Regions from separate parts of the Streptomyces sp. NBC_00076 genome, predicted to be linked through region 1. Evidence: riboswitches for the same ligand, from Rfam matches in the RefSeq annotation. Region 1 holds a riboswitch; the other holds the start of a gene.
The links. A riboswitch is a leader RNA that binds a small molecule or an ion and turns the genes downstream of it on or off. The one in region 1 is predicted to bind S-adenosylmethionine.

Region 1 (4,205 bases):
TCGAAGAAGAACAGAAGAACGTCGCTGCTTACCCGGCGCGATTCAGCCGGTCGCCAGACGAACCATGTCCGCCTGCGGCCCCTTCTGACCCTGTGAGATCTCGAAATCGACCCGCTGCCCCTCTTCCAGGGTGCGGTACCCGTCCATCTGGATGGCGCTGTAGTGGACGAAAACATCCGCACCACCGTCGACCGCGATGAAGCCGTACCCCTTCTCCGCGTTGAACCACTTGACGGTGCCCTGAGCCATGCCTAACTCCCCTATTACTGGCCCTTGCACAGATCCACACTTCATGGATCCGGGTCAGACCTCACCCCCCACATGATTGGGGGCGTGCGCCGGAACGCGTCGACCGCGGCCGAATGTATCCGCCCAACTGCCGTCTGCAACAGGTCAATCGGACGAGAATTCTGGACGCGAGCGATCCGGAATGTGGTGAGAATTCACCTGAATTCGGGGCAAGTCGGACCCCACAAAGAACACAAAAGCCACGAAAGAGGCGCACACTTTGGCTACATCTTGTCGGGCGTAAGGAAGAAATCAAGGCTGCCGACCTGTAAAACGGCGGCGCCTTCCCCAACTGTACCGCGCTCAACCACATTGAATTGCCCCCTCCGCTTCTCTTACGGAGGGGGCAATTCGATGAACGCTCGGTAACTGAAGTTACCGAAGGTAATGATCAGCCGCCGGCGACGGCCGGAATGATGGAGACACCGGCGCCGTCCGGGGTCGCGGTCTCCAGACCCTGCTCGAAGCGGACGTCGTCGTCGTTCACGTACACGTTGACGAACCGGCGCAGCTTGCCCTGGTCGTCGAGAACGCGCGCGGCGATGCCGGTGTGGTTCTTCTCCAGGTCGGCGATGACCTCGCCGAGGGTGCCCCCCTCGGCGGCGACCTCGGCCTTGCCGCCGGTGTAGGTGCGCAGGATGGTGGGGATGCGGACGTTGACGCTCACGATGTGACCTCCGGTCGGGGTTACTGGCCTAGGGCGCGGGGCTGTGTGGGATGTGCGGCTGCCGTCGCGCGGGCGCGACCGGCCGCACCGGCCCGCAGACGGACGACTACCTCTCAGACGAGCCCGGCCTCACGGAACGACTCCAGGTTGGGACGAATGGTCGCGGTCAGCCCCGTTCCCGCCACCGCGTCCAGCGTCTTGAGCCCGTCGCCGGTGTTGAGCACCACCGTGGTCTTGGCCGGGTCGAGAAGACCGTTTTCGATCAGCTTCCTCGTCACACCCACCGTCACGCCACCCGCGGTCTCCGCGAAGATGCCCTCGGTCCGCGCCAGCAGCTTGATCGCGTCGACGACCTGCTCGTCGTTCACGTCCTCCACCGCACCGCCGGTGCGACGGGCGATGTCGAGCACGTAGGGACCGTCGGCCGGGTTGCCGATCGCCAGCGACTTGGCGATGGTGTTCGGCTTCTGGGGCCGGACCACGTCGTGCCCGGCCTTGTAGGCGACGGACACCGGCGAGCAGCCCTCGGCCTGCGCACCGAAGATCTTGTACGGCTTGTCCTCGACGAGCCCGAGCTCGATGAGCTCCTTCAGACCCTTGTCGATCTTCGTGAGCTGCGAGCCGGAGGCGATCGGCACGACCAGCTGGTCCGGGAGCTGCCAGCCGAGCTGCTCGCAGATCTCGTACGCCAGCGTCTTGGAGCCCTCGGCGTAGTACGGCCGCAGGTTGACGTTGACGAAGCCCCAGCCCTCGCCGGCCGGGTCGCCGATCAGCTCGGAGCAGAAACGGTTCACGTCGTCGTAGTTGCCCTCGATGCCGACGAGCTCTCCGCCGTAGACGGCGGCCATGACGACCTTGCCCTGCTCCAGGTCGTGCGGGATGAACACGCAGGAACGGAAGCCGGCCCGGGCGGCGGCGGCGCCCACCGCACCGGCGAGGTTGCCGGTGGAGGAGCAGGACAGGGTGGTGAACCCGAAGACGCGGGCGGCCTCGATGGCCTGGGCGACGACCCGGTCCTTGAAGGAGTGCGTCGGGTTGCCCGAGTCGTCCTTGACGAACAGCTTGCCGGCGTCGACGCCCAGCTCACGGGCCAGGTTGTCGGCCTTGACGAGCTTGGTCCAGCCGGGGTTGATGTTGGGCTTGTCGGCCACGTCCGCCGGGACGGGCAGCAGCGGCGCGTAACGCCAGATGTTCGCGGGGCCCGCCTCGATCCGCTTGCGGAGCTCCTCGGCGTCGTAGGCGGAGAAGTCGTAGGCGATCTCGAGCGGGCCGAAACACTCCTCGCACGCGAAGACCGGGCCGAGGGGCACGCGGTGACCGCACTCGCGGCAGCTCAGCGCTGCGGCGGGGCCGAGGTCTACGGTGTTCGTGGTGCTTGCATCAGTCTGCACAGCCATGGAGGCGAGGCCCTTTCTCCTCATCTTCCTCACGACGCACTTCGCCGTGAGACGGATTTGGCACCTTCCCTAGTCGGGAGCCTCGCTGGTGACGAGAACCGACTGGAGGGTTGCCGGGGCTTCATCGGGCCGTATCCCTCTGCCCCTCTGGATGAGCGGTATGTGGTTGTTGATCGGTGAAACGAGGCGGCGACCCCCGACATGCGATGGTCATCCGCGTTGTTCAAGACTGTAACCGAAGGCCAGGACAGTTGAGATAGCCGTCCGAACCGCGAGATGGATCACATGGCCCACACGAGGCCATGGACAGCAGCTCGCCGAGAGAACGCAGAGGAGCCGCGCACTGTGCTGAATGAAGTCGAGCGCTGGCTGAGCACCCGCTCCTGGTCGAAGACCGATCGCCCGCTCCACAAGATCCTGGCAGCGAAACGCGCCACGGGCCAGTCGGTCAGCGTGGTGCTGCCGGCGCTGAACGAGGAGGAGACGGTCGGTGACATCGTCGCCGTGATCCGTCACGACCTCATGCAGCAGGTCCCGCTCGTCGACGAGATCGTCGTCGTGGACTCGGGATCGACCGACCGCACGTCCGAGGTGGCAGCCGCGGCCGGGGCGAGAGTCGTCCACCGCGACGACATACTGCCCCGCATACCGACCGTCCCCGGCAAGGGCGAGGTGCTGTGGCGCTCGCTCCTCGTCACCGGCGGCGACATCGTCTGTTTCATCGACGCCGACCTGAAGGAGTTCTCCTCGGACTTCGTCTCCGGGATCGTGGGCCCGCTGCTCACCGACCCCGGGGTCCACCTGGTCAAGGGCATGTACGACCGTCCGCTGGGCGGCGCCGCCGGTCAGGGCGGCCGGGTCACCGAACTGATGGCCCGCCCACTGCTGAACATGCACTGGCCGCAGCTGGCCGGTTTCGTCCAGCCGCTGGGCGGTGAGTACGCGGCCCGCCGCTCCCTCCTCGAACAGCTGCCGTTCCCCGTCGGGTACGGCATCGAGCTGGGCATGCTGGTCGACTCCCTGCACCTGGTGGGCCTCGACGCCCTCGCCCAGGTCGACATCGGCGTGCGCATCCACCGTCACCAGGACGGACAGGCGCTGGGCCGCATGTCCGCCGCGATCTACCGCACGGCCCAGCTCCGGCTGGCCCGCGGCCACCTCATCCGGCCCTCCCTCACCCAGTTCGAACGGAGCGGGGACGGCTTCGAGCCACGCACCTACTCGGTCGACACGGAGGAGCGCCCGCCGATGGCGGAGATCGCGGAGTACACGGCACGGAAGGTCGCCTGACGCGGGTGTGCCGTCGTATGCCATCGCCGTGTGACGCGGACCGTAGTACGTGCTTCTACGGTCCGTGGCGAAGGTCATCCGTACGTTTGAGCGTTTCCGGGCCGGGCTAGGTTGTGGCGTATGGCCTCCACCAGCGGTGCTGCTCAGGTACTCGTCGCGTCCAACCGCGGCCCGGTTTCGTACGAGGTGCGCGAGGACGGCTCGCTGCACGCCAAACGGGGCGGCGGCGGGCTGGTCTCGGGGCTGTCCGCGATCGGCTCGGACGCGGGTTCCCTGTGGGTGTGCTCGGCGCTGGGTGACGGCGACCGGGAGGCGGTGCGGCGCGGGGTCGGCGAGGACGGCGTGCGGATGCTGGACATCCCGGCCGACGTGCACGCCGACGCGTACAACGGCATCGCCAACTCGGTGCTGTGGTTCGTCCACCACATGCTGTACCAGACCCCGCTGGAGCCGGTCTTCGACACGGAGTTCCGGCGGCAGTGGGCGTCGTACGAGACGTACAACCGGGCCTTCGCCGAGGCGCTGGCCGAGGAGGCGGCGCAGGGCGCGTCGGTCGTGGTCCA
Region 2 (4,205 bases), 2.0 Mb from region 1:
CCGGCCTGAATCCGGCCTACGGCTCCGGCGACACGCTGCTCACCGCGCAGCGGGCCTACTTCCACCGCTGGGGCGTGCTCCCCACCGAGCTGTTCGAGGGGTCACCGCGAGCCGCGCTCACGCCCGCCACCGCCCTCTTCGTGCACGGCAGCTGGGTGCACCTGCTGGGCAACATGCTCTTCCTCTACGTCTTCGGGGTGATGACCGAGGAGCGCATGGGCCACGTCCAGTTCACCCTCTTCTACGTCGGCTGCGGCTACCTCGCCCTGCTCGGTTACGCCGCCGCCAACGCGGACTCCGAGCAGTCCCTGGTCGGCGCGTCCGGGGCGATCTCGGCGGTCCTCGGAGCGTTCCTGTACCTGTTCCCCGGGGCCCGCGTGACCAGTCTCCTGCCTTTCCTTTTCTTCCTGCCGCTGCGCTTCCCCGCCTGGGTCGTCCTCCCCTTCTGGGCGGCCCTTCAGTGGCTGGCGGCGGGCCAGGCGGCCGGGGGGCCGGGGGTGGCGTACCTGGCCCACCTGGTGGGGTTCGGGCTGGGGTTCGGTTACGCGTGGGTGCGGTTCGGACGTGGGACTAAAGTGAGATCCGCCCCAGCTCCGGCTCCCGAGGGAGAGAACCAGCCGTGATCACCGCGATCGTGCTCATCAAGACCAGCGTGGACCGGATCCCCGAGATCGCCGAGTCGATCGCCTCGCTGGAGAGCGTGAGTGAGGTCTTCTCCGTCACCGGGACGTACGACCTGATCGCCATGGTGCGGGTGCGGCGGCACGAGGACCTGGCGGAGGTCATCCCCGGCCGGATCAGCAAGATCCCCGGCGTGGAGGGCACGGACACGCACGTGGCGTTCCGTACCTACTCGCAGCACGACCTGGAGGCGGCGTTCGCGATCGGGCTGGACTCCTGACCCACTGAACACCGCCTCACCGTCCCAGCGCCCCAGGCCCTACGGAACCTCAGGCCCCAGAGCGGAACGCTTCTCAGACGGCCGGCACGCAGCGGCCGTCCTCCGTCCGGTACCGCCACTTCGCGCCCTCCCGCACGAGCTCCCGCACCGCGGTGACGAAGCGCTCCACATGCTCGTCCGGGGTGCCCGCGCCGAAGCTCACGCGGATGGCGTTCAACGACTTCTCGCCGGGCGCGGCCTCGGGCGCGCCGCACTCGCCCTGGGTCTGGGGCTCGCTGCCGAGCAGGGTGCGGACCAGCGGGTGGGCGCAGAAGAGGCCGTCGCGGACGCCGATGCCGTACTCGGCGGAGAGCGCGGCGGCGAAGTGGGAGCTGTTCCAGCCGTCGACGACGAACGAGATCACGCCGACCCGGGGGGCGTCGTCCCCGAACAGGGACAGGACCCGGACCTCGGGCACCTCGGCGAGGCCGGTGCGGACCTTCTCGATCAGGTACCGCTCGCGCTCGACCAGGGTGTCGAAGCCGGCCTCCGTCAGCGCCTTGCAGGCGGCGGCGATGGAGTAGGCGCCGATGACGTTGGGCGAACCCGCCTCGTGCCGGGCGGCACTCTCGTGCCACTCCACGTCCACTCCCCCGTCCTCGCGTCGCGTGACCTTGCGGCTGGCGCCGCCGCCCGCGAGGTACGGGTCGGCCGCGCGCAGCCAGTCGGCCCGGCCGGCCAGGACGCCGGAGCCGAAGGGGGCGTACAGCTTGTGCCCGGAGAAGGCGATCCAGTCGACGTCGAGGTCCCGCACCGAGACCGGGTGGTGCGGGGCCAGCTGAGCGGCGTCCAGGACGATCCGGGCGCCGTGGGCGTGGGCGGCGGCCGCGAGCTCCCGTACCGGCCACAGCTCCCCGGTGACGTTCGAGGCGCCGGTCACGCAGACCAGGGCCGGGCCGTGCGGGTCCCGCTCGGCGAGGGCCCGCTCCAGGGTGGCCACCGCCTGCTCGGGGGTGCGCGGGGCGTCGAGGTAGCTGACCCGGGCGTGCTGCCAGGGCAGCAGCGAGGCGTGGTGCTCGGTCTCGAAGACGAAGACCTGACAGTCGGCCGGAAGCGCGGCGGCGAGGAGGTTGAGGGAGTCGGTGGTGGACCGGGTGAAGACCAGCTGGTCGTCGGCGCGGCAGTCCAGGAACTCGGCGACCGTCCCGCGGGCGTTCTCGAAGAGGTCCGTGGAGAGCTGGGACAGGTAGCCGGCGCCGCGGTGCACGCTGCCGTAGTAGGGCGCGTAGGCCGCCACGTCGTCCCAGACGCGCTGCAGGGCGGGCGCGCTGGCCGCGTAGTCGAGCGCCGCGTAGGTCACCTCGCCACCCGTGACGAGCGGAACGGTGACATCGCTACCCAGAACAGGCAGAGGGGCACAAACGGACTGGGCGGCGACAGCGGTGGGGACAGACATGGCGAACTCCCGTGAGTGGCAGCTGAGTTCCCACGCGAGCGGGTACGGCTCGAGCGTGGGTGAAGGTGAAAAAGGGGGTGCGGAGGCGGGGCTCTGCGGCCCTATCGCATTCGCTGGCTCACGGAAGGCTCCTCGACGACCAGGACCCCTGGTGCGCTCACTCGGAAGAGTGCGAGGGGTCCGCGCTTGCCGCAGACCTCGCTGCCTGCGGCCTGGTCTTCACCCGGGGCACCCCGCCACGGACGGAGGGTTGCCGGACAGTCGGCCGGGGCCTCATGACTGTCACTCATGACCTGGTGCAAAAACGTACGTGAGTGATCGTGGTCCCGCAACCCGTGTCCGGATCGCGGGACATCGCCACGTCGTCAGGCGTTGCTGGCCGCCGCCCAGCGCTCCAGCGTCCGCTTGGCCGCACCGGAGTCGACGGACTCCGCGGCCTTGTCCATGCCGGCCCGGATCTGCTCCGTCAGCGGCGCCCCGGTCGGCTCCAGCGCCGCCAGCGCCGCCGCCGAGTTCAGCAGGACGGCGTCCCGTACCGGCCCCTTCTCGCCGTCCAGGAGGCGGCGGGCGACCTCGGCGTTGTAGGAGGGGTCGGCGCCTCTCAGCGCTTGCACCGGCACCAGTTCGAGGCCGACGTGCCGCGGGTCGAAGGCCTCCTCGGTGACCTTGCCGTCGCGCACGATCCACACCCGGGAGGTGGCCGTGGTGGTCAGCTCGTCGAGACCGTCGTCGCCGCGGAACACCAGCGCGGACGAGCCGCGCTCGGCCAGTACACCGGCGATGAGCCCCGCCATCCGGGTGTCGAAGCAGCCGATCGCCGAGGCGGTGACCCGGGCGGGGTTGGTCAGCGGGCCGAGCAGGTTGAACGACGTCGGAATCCCCAGATCCCGCCGGACCGCGCCGACGAACCGCATCGAGGGGTGGAACCTGGCCGCGAAGCAGAAGGTGATCCCGGCCTCCTCCACCACCCGGGCCACGCCCTCGGGCGACAGGTCCAGGTTGATGCCGAGCTTCTCCAGCACGTCGGAGGATCCGCTCGCCGAGGACGACGCCCGGTTGCCGTGCTTGACGACCTTCGCCCCGGTGCCCGCGATCACGATGGCGGACATCGTCGAGATGTTGACCGTCTTGGCCCGGTCGCCGCCCGTGCCCACGATGTCGACGGCCGGTCCGGGGATGTCCAGCGGCTGCGCGTGCGCGTACATCGCGTCGACGAGACCGGTGATCTCCTCGACCGTCTCACCCTTGGCCCGCAGCGCCACCATGAAGCCCGCGATCTGGGCGTCCGTGGCCTCGCCACTCATGAACCGGTCCATGGCCCAGGCCGTGTCACCGGCGCTCAGGTCCCGGCCGCCGAGCAGCGCGCTCAGCACCTCGGGCCAGGAACGGCCCGCCGCGGTGCCGCCTCCAGCGGGGGTCACAGCGCTCATAAGCCGCTCCTGGTTCGGTCCCGTACGCCGGGACACCGTTCTTCTCGTCGGCTCCACCCTATCCAGCGCCGGGCACGGCGAAGGGCCCCCGTCCGAAGACCGGACGGGGGCCCTTGCCGTGGTGTGGCGACGCGGTGGATCAGTGGTGGCCGTGGCCGCTGGTGATCTCCTTGTACTCCTCGACGCTCGGCTTGGGGATCTGCCCCTCCTCGCCGTAGTACGCCTCGCTGAGCTTGGCGCGCAGCTTCTCGGAGCCCTTCACCTTGCGCTCCACGCCGTTCTCGTCGACCGTCGGGCCGATCTGGGCCGGCACGTACTGCTCGTGCGCGGTGAGCGTGTGCAGCTGCTCCTGGCTGAGCGGCTCGTGCACCTCGATGAACTCACCGTGCGGCAGACGCTTGATGATGCCCGACTCGCGGCCGTGCAGCACTTTGTCCTT

Region 2: linked by a shared signal. The riboswitch ahead of OHA64_RS12870 (aminotransferase class V-fold PLP-dependent enzyme) and the one ahead of thrC (threonine synthase) in region 1 are both predicted to bind S-adenosylmethionine.

Annotation. Positions count from the first base shown of each region.
Region 1 covers NZ_CP108242.1:4,841,033-4,845,237, forward strand. The annotation lists gene OHA64_RS21830 (cold-shock protein) at 43-249, opposite strand; gene OHA64_RS21835 (MoaD/ThiS family protein) at 680-955, opposite strand; gene thrC (threonine synthase) at 1,069-2,352, opposite strand; SAM riboswitch class I at 2,370-2,510, opposite strand; gene OHA64_RS21845 (glucosyl-3-phosphoglycerate synthase) at 2,698-3,642, shown strand; gene OHA64_RS21850 (trehalose-6-phosphate synthase) at 3,763-4,205, shown strand, end outside.
Region 2 covers NZ_CP108242.1:2,812,090-2,816,294, forward strand. The annotation lists gene OHA64_RS12860 (rhomboid family intramembrane serine protease) at 1-623, shown strand, start outside; gene OHA64_RS12865 (Lrp/AsnC ligand binding domain-containing protein) at 620-901, shown strand; gene OHA64_RS12870 (aminotransferase class V-fold PLP-dependent enzyme) at 975-2,336, opposite strand; SAM riboswitch class IV at 2,514-2,630, opposite strand; gene trpD (anthranilate phosphoribosyltransferase) at 2,702-3,766, opposite strand; gene OHA64_RS12880 (cytochrome bc complex cytochrome b subunit) at 3,906-4,205, opposite strand, start outside.